Regions from separate parts of the Nocardia sp. NPDC019395 genome, predicted to be linked through region 1. Evidence: riboswitches for the same ligand, from Rfam matches in the RefSeq annotation. Region 1 holds a riboswitch; the other holds the start of a gene.
The links. A riboswitch is a leader RNA that binds a small molecule or an ion and turns the genes downstream of it on or off. The one in region 1 is predicted to bind thiamine pyrophosphate.
Positions count from the first base shown of each region.

Region 2: another riboswitch for thiamine pyrophosphate. It lies ahead of ABZ827_RS04195 (TenA family protein); the one in region 1 lies ahead of thiC (phosphomethylpyrimidine synthase ThiC).

Region 1 covers NZ_JBEYBT010000035.1:11,055-17,707, reverse strand. Annotated here, with positions in the region: gene ABZ827_RS31015 (LytR C-terminal domain-containing protein) at 1-528, opposite strand, end outside; gene ABZ827_RS31010 (DUF3263 domain-containing protein) at 871-1,218, opposite strand; gene ABZ827_RS31005 (peptide deformylase) at 1,465-2,055, shown strand; gene ABZ827_RS31000 (GNAT family N-acetyltransferase) at 2,045-3,049, shown strand; gene ABZ827_RS30995 (exodeoxyribonuclease III) at 3,327-4,175, shown strand; gene ABZ827_RS30990 (Uma2 family endonuclease) at 4,525-5,103, opposite strand; TPP riboswitch at 5,213-5,340, shown strand; gene thiC (phosphomethylpyrimidine synthase ThiC) at 5,330-6,653, shown strand, end outside.
Region 2 covers NZ_JBEYBT010000001.1:1,045,451-1,052,103, reverse strand. Annotated here, with positions in the region: gene ABZ827_RS04220 (hypothetical protein) at 1-319, opposite strand, end outside; gene ABZ827_RS04215 (saccharopine dehydrogenase NADP-binding domain-containing protein) at 461-1,540, shown strand; gene ABZ827_RS04210 (ABC transporter ATP-binding protein) at 1,583-2,356, opposite strand; gene ABZ827_RS04205 (ABC transporter permease) at 2,349-3,137, opposite strand; gene ABZ827_RS04200 (ABC transporter substrate-binding protein) at 3,175-4,209, opposite strand; gene ABZ827_RS04195 (TenA family protein) at 4,194-4,898, opposite strand; TPP riboswitch at 4,892-4,987, opposite strand; gene ABZ827_RS04190 (hypothetical protein) at 5,155-5,364, shown strand; gene ABZ827_RS04185 (ethanolamine ammonia-lyase subunit EutB) at 5,361-6,653, shown strand, end outside.

The DNA of each region.
Region 1 (6,653 bases):
GACCACCCCGGAACCGTCCCCCACACCGGGAACCATGGGTGCGGTGGTGGCTCCGAGATCAGCGGCGACCGCCGCCGCGGTGGCCTGGTCGGCCGGTTCGTCACCGAAGTAGACGGTGGTGGCGGTGAGCGTGGTGGCGGCGTAGTTACCGGTCGAAGTGTTTGTCCAGCCGCGCGCCGCGAGCTGGTTCGCCGTAGTGGAGGCCAAACCGGCGACCAGGCTGTTGTTGAGCACCTGAATCGGCGTGGACCGGTCCACTTCACCGGCGGCCGCAGTGGTGGTGGCGCCCGCGGTGGTGGAACCCGCCGCGGCGGTGGTGGGCGCAGCCGCGGGGCCGGTGACGCGCGGTGCGGCCGGGGCGGCGGTCGCCGACGAGGAGCCGGCGCCCTCTGCGTTATCGGCGGTGTCGGAATCCGCGCTCGACAGCGACATCGCGCCCAGACCGGCGAAAACGATCGCCAGGGCGATCAGAACCATCGCCGTCGCGCGCAGCGGCGGCCCACCGGAGCCAGGGTTGGAATTGCTCACCCGCCCGAGCCTAGCGGTTGCTGTATCTTTTGCGCCGCCTCCGGCGGCGCGGGTCGGGGCCCTATTAACCCCGTGTCTTCACTCCCGCCGGTCAGTCGCTGCGCTCCTTCCCTCTGGTCGCTGCAGACACGGGGCGGGCCCCGACCTGCGGAGCTCACTATCAGGAAGGTCGAGGGCAGGCTTTCGAGTCCGGAGATGGGGGCGCGGGGGTGGTGGTGGGCGGTTTCACGCTCGTCGGTCGGCCGTCTTCGGCCCGGGACGGGCACCGATCACAAATACCAACCTGGCCGGGTTGGACCACGACATGCACCGGCCGGTGCCGATGGACAAGGTGGTGGAGTTCTACGCCTGGAAGCCGAGGCGGCGGGCGGCGCGGGATTTCTGGCGGCTCGAGCGTAGGCGGCGCAGGCGTTTCACGAGCATGGGGTCGACGGCCAGTGCCTCCGGGCGGTCGATAAGGGTGTTGAGCACTTGGTAGTAGCGGGTGGGCGATAGCGCGAACATTTCGCGGATCGCCTCTTCTTTGGCGCCCGCGTATTTCCACCACTGCCGCTCGAAGGCCAGGATCTCGTGTTCGCGGCGACTCAGGCCGCTGTCCGGATCATGGGCCGGTTCGGGGGTCGTGCTCGCTGTATTGGCCGGAGGACTGCCCTGGATTGCGGTAAGGTCCCGCGCTGCTGCGCCGTCCATCTTGCTCCTCGCCGAGTTACCACCGGATGCGATCGAATCGTGACCGAACGCCTCACCGTGTTACTGCCTTGCGATATTCAACCACGACACCCAGTCGGCCGCTGCCGAGTCCACCCGGGCGTGTCCGGTACGCCGGTACCAGAAATTCGGTTCGCCGACCGGCCGGCCCAGCCGGAACCCGTGCCGGCGACTCCGCCGAACAGGCCCTTTTCATATCGCGGCCCCTACCGCAATAAGCTCGTCATCATGTCAATCCTGCCCATCGTGATCGTCGGTGATCCCGTACTGCACCGCCCGACCGAGCCGGTGACCGAATCACCGGCCGAATTGGCCGGGCTGATCACCGATATGTACGAAACGCTGGACGCCGCCAACGGCGTGGGCCTGGCCGCCAACCAGGTCGGAGTATCCAAGCGACTCTTCGTCTACGACTGCCCCGCCCCGGCAGCCGACGGCACGGTGGCACGGCGCCGCGGGGCCGTGATCAACCCGGTCCTGGAGACCTCGGAAATCCCGGAAACCATGCCGGACCCCGATGACGACGACGAGGGCTGCCTATCGGTACCGGGCGAACAATTCCCCACCGGGCGGGCCGATTGGGCGAAGGTCACCGGGACCGACGAGCACGGTGAACCGGTCACGGTCGAAGGCACGGGTTTCTTCGCCCGGATGTTGCAGCACGAGGTCGGGCATCTGGACGGGTATCTCTATATCGATGTACTGATCGGCCGCTACGCGCGAGCGGCGAAGAAGACGGTGAAACGTAGCGGCTGGGGTGTTCCGGGCCTGAGCTGGCTACCCGGTAACGATCCGGACCCCTTCGGACATGACGACTGAACCGCCCGAACCCGAGAACGATCCCGCGGCAACGGATATCCCCGTCGGCGAACGGGTGGTGGTCCGGTATCGATTGCCCGACGGCAGCGAACCACCGCTGACCGACGTCATCGGCGAAGTGATGTCGACGAATCCGCTCACCGTCATGGCGGCCGACGGCCATCCGGTGATGATCCCCGCCGCCCGGGTCGTAGCACTGAAAACGCTGGCACCCCGGCCGATTCGCACCGCCGAGATCCGCACCCTGGAATCCGCCGCGGCCTACGGCTGGCCGGGAACCGAATACGCTTGGATCGACGGCTGGATGCTGCGCGCCGGACACGGCTATACGCGTCGTGCCAATTCGGCTGTGCCCATCGGTGATTCGAGCGGCCCGGCCCGCGTCACCCCGGAAACCTTGAACCGGCTCGGAGCCTGGTACACGGCGAAGGGGCTACCACTGCAGCTCGCGCTACCGGACCGGCTGGCCACCGTACCGCCGGGCTGGAACAGCTGGGGAGAGACCCGGGTACTGGGCGTCGCCCTGGAGAATTTCGTGCTCCCGCAGGGGCCGTCCATGGTCCGTATCGCCACCGAACCCGATATCGCCTGGCTGGAGATCCACCGCCACCGCGGCGACGAACCGAGCGGTCATACGGCCACCGTCCCACTGCCCGAGGTGCTCTCCGCGGTCCACGAGGGCCAGCTGGGCTTCGCCTCACTGGGTCTGCCCAGTCCCATCGCGATCGCCCGCGGCGCCCTCACCACCGCCACAGACGGCCGCCGCTGGATCGGCCTGACCTGCGTAGCCGTCCTCGCCGCCCACCGCCGCCACGGCCTCGCCGCCCTCGTCTGCGGCGAACTGCTGCGCTGGGGCCACGACCGCGGCGCAACCCACGCGTACGTCCAGGTCGAAGCCGGCAACGTGAACGCCCTGGAACTCTTCGGCGAACTCGGCTTCCTCGACCACCACAGCTACCGCTACGCCGTCCCCGGCTCAGCAGCCACCCCATAACCCCCCTACAGAATCTCGCCTCACCCCGATTTCCGCCGCCCCCGCACGATCACCCTCCGCGGGCGGGGCCCGCCCGGTTCTGGAGCGACCAGAGGAAGGGAGCGCAGCGACCGACCGCCGGGAGTGAAGAACCGGGTTAATAGGGCCCCGCCCTCGAGCCGCGGAGCGGCTCCAACTAACACAGCCCGCCCCTTTCACCGATGTTCAACCTCCAGCCCCGAGGTCGATAGGCCCCCAGCCCCACAACGCCGAAGACGGCGCAATATATACAGGACCCATGCGACTGGCCACTTGGAATGTCAATTCGATCCGCTCCCGGCAGGACCGGGTACTGGCCTGGCTGGACCGCCAGGACATCGACGTCGTGGCATTACAGGAAACCAAATGCCGCGACGACCAGTTCCCCTTCGAACGGTTCGCCGAGGCCGGTTACGAGGTCGCGCATGTGGGGCTGAACCAGTGGAACGGGGTGGCGATAGCCTCCCGGGTCGGGCTCGAGGATGTGGAAATCGGTTTCCCGGATCAGCCCGGGTTCGACCGGGATGCGGCGGACACGCTGATCACCACGCCCACGGTCGAGGCCCGGGCGCTGGGCGCGACCTGCGGCGGGGTCCGGGTGTGGAGCCTGTATGTGCCCAACGGCCGTGCCCTGACCGATCCGCACTACGAGTACAAACTCGCCTGGCTGGCGGCGCTGCGCGATAACGCCGTCCGCTGGCTGGCCGACCGTCCCGATACCAGAACCGCTCTCGTCGGGGACTGGAATATCGCGCCCACCGACGACGATGTCTGGTCCACCGAATTCTTCACCGGCAAAACCCATGTCTCCCAGCCGGAACGGGACGCGTTCGAGGCCATCACGGCGACCGGATTCACCGATGTCATGCGCCCCTACGCACCGGGTCCCGGTGTCTACACCTACTGGGATTACACCCAGCTGCGCTTCCCCCGGAAGGAGGGTATGCGCATCGATTTCATCCTCGCCTCCCCGGCACTGGCGGCCACGGTCACCGATGCCGGTGTGGACCGCGAGGAACGCAAGGGCAAGGGTGCCAGCGATCACGCACCGGTAATCGCAGAGTTCGATTGCGCCGCCTCCGGGGAAGCGGGGGCGGGGGCCTGTTAGCTGTGCTCTCCGGGGCCTGTTAGCTGTGGTCACGGGGTGGACCGTCCGTGAAGGGGCGGGCTGTGATTTTGGAGCGGCTTCGCGGCTCGAGGGCGGGCCCTATAAACCTCGGGTCTCGACGTAGACCAACCGCGAAGGGGCGGGCTGTAATTTTGGAGCCGCTCCGCGGCTCGAGGGCGGGGCCCTATTAACCCGGTTCTTCACTCCCGCCGGTCGGTCGCTGCGCTCCCTTCCTCTGGTCGCTCCAGAACCGGGCGGGCCCCGCCCGGGAAGGTTGACCAAGTGAGAGGGCTGGGAGGGGAAGGTGCGTGGCGGCGAAGGTCGGGGGGAGTTTCGACTCAGGTGATCGTCAGGTCCAGTCGAGGAGGGAGTCGGTGGCCAGGATCACGCCCAGGGGGTCGGGGATTTCGACGTCGGTGCCGAAAGGGAGGGTTTCGCGGGAGGCGTAGCGGCCGTCGTCGGGTTCGCTGAATACGTTGACCTCCGCGGAGCCGCGGTCGATCAACAGGTAGAGCGGTATGCCGGTGGCGGCGTAGAGGAACGGTTTGTCCAGCCGGTCCCGCAGTTCGGTGTGCTGCGCCCGGGAGGTGACCTCGATGGTCATCAGGACCGGTTGCGGATCCGACCACTCCCCTTCTCCGGAGAAGGCCGACGCGGGCGCGAGTATCGCGTCCGGGCGTACCCGGCTGCCCCCGCCGCGACCGGCCCGCAGACCGACATCCGCGAACAACCACAACTCCGACCGGCGCGGCACCAGGAACCGGGCCAGCCACTGCACGACTCGGCTGTGGTTCACATCCGGTCGCGCCTTCGCGGCCAGCAGTCCGTTGAGATATTCCAGCCGCAGCCCCTCGGATATGCGCTGAGCCGCGGCGTCGAGTTCCTCGAACTCGTCCACGGTCATCAGCGATCCATGCGAGAGCGTCACCGTTCGACCTTATCGCTCCACCCCCTGGAAGCCGTATCGAACACCCCGGCCACAGTCAGCCGCTCAAGCGCCGGTCCCCCAGCCACACTATGGTCGGTACCGGAAAATTTCACACGCCAACGGGGGCTCGCACCAGCGGGCTGAGAGGACGGCTAGCCCCAGCAGGGGCGCTCAGGGCTGTCGACCGTATGAACCTGACCGGGTAATGCCGGCGTAGGGAGGAAATATGACGAGCACACCTGTCGATTCCGTGACCACCGGTTCGATCGAGGGAAGCGTCAAGCACTACCGGGATGTGGACGGCCTCCGGGTACCGGTGCGCCGGGTCGAATTGACCAACGGCGAATATTTCGACGTGTACGACACCTCCGGCCCGTACACCGACGACACCGCCACAATCGATCTGGAGACGGGCCTGCCGCCGCTACGGGACGGCTGGGGCAAACCGGAAGTCGCGGGGCCATCCACCCAGCTGAACTGGGCCCGGGCCGGGATCATCACCGCGGAGATGCGGTTCATCGCCGCCCGCGAAGGCGTGACACCGGAACTGGTACGCGCGGAGGTCGCCGCCGGGCGGGCCGTTATTCCGGCCAATCACCGGCATCCGGAACTGGAACCGACGATTATCGGCAAGAAGTTCCTGGTGAAGATCAACGCCAATATCGGTAACTCCGCGGTCTCGTCTTCGATCGCCGAGGAGGTCGAGAAGATGGTCTGGGCCACCCGCTGGGGAGCCGACACCATCATGGATCTGTCCACCGGCAAGAACATCCACGAGACCCGTGAGTGGATTCTGCGCAATTCGCCTGTCCCGGTCGGCACCGTGCCGATCTATCAGGCGCTGGAGAAGGTCAACGGTGATCCGGCCGCACTCACCTGGGAGATCTACCGCGACACCGTGATCGAACAGTGCGAACAGGGCGTCGACTATATGACCGTGCACGCCGGCGTGCTGCTGCGGTACGTGCCGCTCACCGCGAAACGAGTCACCGGGATCGTTTCGCGCGGCGGTTCGATCATGGCCGCGTGGTGCCTGGCTCATCATCGGGAATCGTTCCTGTACACGCATTTCGAGGAACTGTGCGAAATCCTGGCACGCTACGACGTGACGTTCTCGCTCGGTGACGGCCTGCGTCCCGGTTCGATCGCCGACGCCAACGACGAGGCCCAGTTCGCCGAACTCCGCACACTCGGGGAACTGACCGGGATCGCGAAAGCGCACGGCGTGCAGGTGATGATCGAGGGCCCGGGTCATGTGCCGATGCACAAGATCGTCGAGAATGTGCGGCTGGAGGAGGAGCTGTGCGAAGAAGCTCCCTTCTACACGCTCGGCCCACTGGCCACCGATATCGCGCCCGCCTACGACCACATCACCTCTGCCATCGGCGCCGCGATGATCGCGCAAGCGGGCACCGCGATGCTGTGTTACGTCACGCCGAAGGAACACCTCGGCCTGCCCAACCGGGACGATGTGAAAACCGGTGTCATCACGTACAAGATCGCCGCACATGCCGCCGATCTCGCCAAGGGTCACCCGCACGCCCAGCACC
Region 2 (6,653 bases), on a different contig from region 1:
TCACGGTGGTGGCCCGGCACCGTGGGCATACCGCCGAGGCCGGTTCGATACAACCCTGTCCGGCGTAGTGATCGTGGCGGCCGACGATGACGGCGACCGGGGCGGGGATCCAATCGGCGCCCCAGTTCTGGGTGATCTGCGGCCAGTCGGGCCCCGGCACATAGCCCTTGTCGACCTGGAGGCTGTACATCGCGTCGCGCGAAGTCTCGCGGAGCAGCCACCGCCGCGACACCATCCAGTCCACCATGTGCTCGGCCAGCGTGCTCGCCTCGGCCGAGGTCACATCGAGGTCGACGATTCGTTCGAAGAAGTCACCCACGCCCGAATCCTGTCATAAAGGGCCGACACCCGGACTCGGGTCGACGGGTGGGTGGCGGCCGCATAATCGGGACGACCTCCGCCGCCGTATCGTCGGCTACGACCTCCCTGACCGACGAGCAGAAACGGGAAGTACCAGCCGATGCCGAAGATCGTGTTGTTCGGAGCCACCGGGTACACCGGCCGCTTGATCGCCGAGACCCTGATCGCCCGCGGTGCCGCGCCCGTGCTGGCCGCCCGCAACGCCACCTCGGTCGAGAAACTGGCCACGGAAATCGGTGGCGCGGACACCGCGGTGGCCGATGTGACCGACCCCGGGTCGGTCGAAGCGCTCCTGGGACGAGGCGATGTACTGGTCACCACGGTAGGGCCGTTCCTGCGATACGGCGGCCCGGCCCTGGCAGCGGCGCTGGCGTCGGGGGCGCACTATTTCGACTCCACCGGGGAGGGCCCGTTCATCCGCACGGTGTTCGACCACGACGACGCGGCACGCAAGGCGGGCGTGGGGCTGCTGACCGCGTTCGGATTCGACTACGTGCCGGGCAATCTGGCCGCCGGCCTGGCGCTGCGCGAGGCGCCGGAGGCCGTCCGCGCGGATATCGGCTACTTCATCGCCGACCCGGGGACCAGCGGCGGTACGCGCGCGTCCATGGCGGGCATGTTGTTCGAGGAGGGTTTCGCGCTGCGCGGCGGCCGGATCGTCCCCGAACGTACCGCCGCCCGGACACGCACCTTCGACGTCGGCGGGAAGACGCATACCGGCGCATCGATTCCGGGATCGGAACATCTCGCCCTCACCCGTTCGTACCCGCAGCTGCGTGCCGCCGACGTCTACCTCGGACTGCCCGGCGTGGCAGCGCACGGGCTGCAGGTCACCTCGATGGTCACCGGAGCGGTCGCGCGGGTGGAACCGGTGCGGCGACTGGCCGAGAGCGCGCTGAACCGTGTCGTCAAGGGATCGACCGGCGGCCCGACTCCCGCATCGCGCGCCCGCACCCGCACCTGGGCCGTCGCCGAAGTATCCGATGACGCCGGCCGCGTCCTGGCGTCGGTGACCCTCGCCGGAGTCGACCCCTACAGCTTCACCGCGGCAATCCTGGCGTGGGGTGCGCAGTCCGCGCTCGACGGCGGTCTGCTCGGTACCGGCGCGCTCGGTCCCGTCGACGCGTTCGGCCTGGACGCACTCACGGCCGGCGCGGCCGGCGCCGGTCTGACCCGGTAACCGGCCGGCCGGGCACTCCCTCGGAGGCCGGGCAGGGCGACCCTAATTCAGTACGTCGAGCAGTTCCTGTTCCAGCGCGACGAACTCGGGAGCGGTGATCATCGACACCTCCCGGGGGCGCGGAAGGTCGACACGTACCTCGTGGCGCACCGTGGCAGGGCGGGCGGACAGCACGATCACCCGGTCCGACAGGTACACCGCCTCGCGGATGTCATGGGTGATCATCAGTACCATCCACCGGTACCGCTGCCAGACGTTCTGCAGCCACGACTGCATCTCGGTGCGCGTCAGCGAATCGAGCGCGCCGAAAGGCTCGTCCAGCAGTAGTAGTTCACGTTCCTGGACGACGGTCCGCAGCAGTGCCGCACGCTGCCGCATACCACCGGACAGCTGGAACGGGCGGGCGTCCTCGAATCCGGACAACCCGAAAACCGGGAACAGTTCGAGGGCCCGGCGGCGCGCCTCCGGTTTCGCGAGACCGTGTACCTGCAAACCGAGGATGGTGTTGTCGAGGACGGTCCGCCACGGGAACAACAGATCCTTCTGCGGCATATAGGCGCAGTGCGCGGCCACCGGCCCACCGTCGCTCGTACCGAAACGGATACTGCCCGAATCGGGGGATTCCAGGCCGGCGAGCATATTGAACAGAGTGCTCTTTCCGCATCCGCTCGGCCCGATGAGGGATACGAACTCGCCGGGCTCCGCGGTGAACGACAGACCGCCGAGAACTTGCCTGTCCGCACGGCCCCGGCCGGGCTGCGGAAACGATTTGGTGAGGTCGGCGACGACGATCCGGTTACCGCGTGCGTCAGCCATGACGGCTCCTGCTCTCCGCCCGCGACCAGGGCGCGACGATACGTTCGATCGCGAATGTCAGCAGATAGAGCGCGATACTGATGAGCGCGGTCACGAATACCGCTGCCAGCACCAGATCGGTGCGGAACGAATTCTTCTGCAGGCTCATATAGATACCGAGGCCCTGGCGGGCACCGACGTACTCGGCGAATACGGCGCCGACGACGGCGTAGGTGATCCCGATCCGCAACGCGGTGAAGAACCGGGGTATCGCGGACGGTAAGCGCACATACCGGAACACCTGGACACGGGAAGCTCCCATACTGCGCAACAGGGCGCCGGCCTCGCGGTCCGCCGCGGCGAAACCCTCGATCAGGCCGATCGCCATCGGGAAGAAGGTGACCAGCGCGACGACGAGGACTTTCGGCAGCAGCCCGAAACCGAACCAGATGATCATGAGCGGCGCTATCGCGATGATCGGCAGGGTCTGGGAGGCCACGAACAGCGGTACGAACGCACGCCGCAGCCAGGGCGAGAAGTCGACCACGACGGCCAGTAGCCAGGCCAGGCTCAGCGATACGGCGAAACCGATCAGGGTCACCTGCAGGGTCGCGGCGGCATGGGTGCCGATCTCGTCGCGGTGCGCCCACCCCTGCATCACCACACGCGACGGTGCCGGAAGCAGTTGCGGACGGATACCGCTGATCTCGACATAGACCTGCCAGAGCGCGATGAGTACTGCCACTGTCACGACGGACGGCACGGCCCAGCCGATCCCCGCGGTTCGGCCGGCTGGCGGGATCCGCTCGGTGGATTGCGGGTTATCGCGCACGGAGTCGCTATGTGGACGCGAGATAGTCATTGGTGAAATACGTCGACCAGTCGGGTTCCTCGGCAAGCGGTGCACCGTCGGGACCGGTCAGCAAACCCTTGTCGTACAGGAAGCCGGAATTCGCTGCCCACTGCTCCCGGGTCTGGCCGCCTACCCGGCCGCCGGGACCCTTCATGAACTGTTCGGCCAGCATGCGCTGACTCTCGAACACCAGCGACTCGTCGTTGAACGCTCCGGGGTTGGCGTCGAGGAGATCCTGCGCGGCGGCATCCGGATTGTCCGCGGCGAACTGGTACCCGCGTTGCAGCGCCTGCACGAATTTCGCCGCGCGGTCGGGATTCGCCGCCAGCCAGTCCTGGTTGGCGTCGATCACGATGGCGTACGACTCGGGAAAGCCGAAGTCGCTGTACCGGAAGTACTTCATCGGCCTGTTGTTGTGCTCGGCCTCGATACCTTCCCAGCCCAGATAGGAGACGGTGAAATCCGCCTCGCCGGAGTAGACGGCCTCGTACGCCGAGGTTCCCAGGGTGACCGATTCGAAATCTCCCGTACCACCGTCGTTCCGGATCACCTGCTGCAATGTCTCGACCTCGCCGGGATCTCCGAAGCCGGCGTAGGTCTTTCCGTCCAGATCCGCGGGGCTGGTGATATCGGCGCGGTCGGCCTTTACGCCGATTCCGGTCGCCCAGCGCTGCAGCGGCGCGAGCACGGACAGTGTGTGACCACCGGATGCCCGCGAGAAGGTCGACGAACTCTGTGTGCTGACACCGAATTCGGCGTTCCCCGCGTCGACAACGGTATCGACGGCGGTGTTGTTGTACGGCAGCACCTCCACGTCCAGGCCGGCATCGCCGAAATAGCCGCGCTGCTGCGCCACGAACAGGCCGGTGTGGTTGGTGTTCGGTGTCCAGTCGAGGGCGAACCGAATGGTCTCGCCGTCGCCGGGCCCCGGGGTGCAGGCCGTGAGCGCGGACAGTGCCGCCACAACCGCGACGGCCACACTCACGGCCCGGCGTAGGCCGCCGCTCACGAGGCGGGCCACGGCTGCGGGTTCAGGGCGGTATCCCAGAACATCAGCTCGTACCGGGTGGCGATGGTGAACGCCGTCTCCATCGCCGCACGCTCCCGCGGGCTCGCGACCTCGGCCGCCGCGTCGACCCACAACCGGGCCGCGGCGGCCGACTCCTGGAACTCGTCGGCTCCGTATGTGGTCACCCACTGCGCGTACGGGTGGTCGGGGTCGGCGGCGAGGACCGCGGCCGCGCGGGTGGCCAGGTCACGCCCGACCTCGGCGTAGATCCAGAAGCACGGCAGCGCGGCCGCCGCACCGACGGCGTACGACTCGGTGGCAGCGGTCGCGATCAGATAGGACGTGTATCCCAGGCACGCCGCCGAATGCTCCGGCTCGCCCTCCCGCTCGGGAAGCCTGCCCCCGCTGAGCAGGTCGTCGTGCAGTGCCGATTCGACGGAGACCGCCGAGGCCGCCGAACTCGCCCAGAACTGCGCGGCCTGCGCATCGGGGGATTTGGCCGACAAGATGGCCAGCACCTTCGAATATCCCGCGAGATACAGCGAATCCTGCTCGATGTAGGTGCGGAAAACCTCGGGCGGCAGGGTGCCGTCGCCGAGCAGCCGGAGGAACTCGAGGTCGTCGATGGCCGCGCGCAGATCCTTCGTCCGGTCCCAGAGGTGTTCGGTGAATCTGCCGGTATCAGTGGTGTGCGCGAGCAAAACCTGGACATCCCTTCGTCAGCATTACCTGGACAGGTTCTCGGGTGTGATCTCAGCCCCGCACTCGCGGAGCACCCCGTGTCAGAACAAAGCCGACCCTACCAGTGGCGCGTCGCATGACAAGTGGCCAGGTGGCCCGGATAATGCGCGCCCCGGCCCATGCCTGGTGGGTGTGGTTCCGGTAGCCGCCGCGGTGACGAATCCACCGGCGTGGCCGCGGCACCGGACCGAAACCGGTTACGCCTCCTCATCACCGGTGACATCCGTGGTGGCGACCGTGGTGACCCGCACCGCGACGGCGGTACCGGTGGTGAACGATTTGCGCGATCGGGGCGTGGTCGTGTCGACGGCCGGTGTCCACGGCAATATCGTGAAGGTGCGTCCACCGCCGGCCCTCGCCGCCGGCGATACCGGCTACTTTCTCGACGTGACGGCGGACGCATCGACGGAGGTGGCGGTGCGATGACGAGATACCGGCAGCAGCTCGCGGGCGTGTCCTACGAATTCCACGGACTGGTGGACCTGATGGCGAAAGCCACGCCGCTACGGTCCGGTGACGAGCTCGCCGGCTGCGCGGCCCACTCGGACGCCGAACGGGCCGCCGCCCAGTGGGCGCTGGCCGAGGTCCCCCTCGTCACATTCCTCACCGAAGCCCTCGTTCCCTACGAAACCGACGAGGTCACCCGCCTGATCCTCGATACCCACGACACCGCGGCGTTCGCACCGATCGCCCATCTCACCGTGGGCGGGCTGCGCGATCACCTGCTGGCCGGCGCGGCTGTGGACGATCACGCCGAACGGCTCGGCGCGCTCGGGCCGGGCCTCACTCCTGAGATGGTCGCGGCGGTCTCGAAGATCATGCGCAACCAGGATCTGATCGCGGTCTCCGCGGCGCTCACCGTCACCAGCGGCTTCCGGACCACGATCGGGCTGCCCGGCCGCCTGGCCACCCGGCTGCAACCGAATCATCCGGTCGACGCCCCGCACGGTGTGGCCGCGGCCGTGCTGGACGGATTGCTGCTGGGGTGCGGCGACGCCGTGATGGGGATCAACCCCGCCGGTGATTCGCCGGGCCGGGCCGCCGAACTGCTGTCTCTGCTCGACGAGATCCGGCAGCGCTTCGATATCCCGGTCCAGTCCTGCGTGCTCACCCATATCACCACGACGCTCGACCTGATCGAGCGCGGCGCCCCGGTAGATCTGGTGTTCCAATCGGTCGCCGGGACCGAGGGCGCGAACAGCGCCTTCGGTGTCGGCCTGGGATTGCTGCGCGAAGGCAACGAAGCGGGCCGGGCCCTGCGCCGCGGCACCGTCGGCAACAATGTGATGTACCTCGAAACCGGTCAGGGTTCGGCGTTGTCGTCCGGTGCCCACCTGGGCACCGGCGGCCGCCCGGTCGACCAGCAAACCCTCGAGGCCCGCGCCTACGCGGTCGCCCGGGAACTGGATCCGCTTCTGGTCAACACCGTGGTGGGGTTCATCGGCCCCGAATACCTCTACGACGGCAAGCAGATCATCCGGGCCGGTCTCGAGGATCAGTTCTGCGGCAAGCTGCTGGGTCTGCCGATGGGTGTCGATGTCTGCTACACCAATCACGCCGAGGCCGACCAGGACGATATGGATACCTTGTTGTCGCTACTCGTTCTCGCCGGAACAGCTTTCGTGATCACGGTCCCGGGCGCCGACGACATCATGCTGGGCTACCAATCGCTGTCGTTCCACGACGCGCTCTACGCTCGCGCGGCCGGAAAGCTT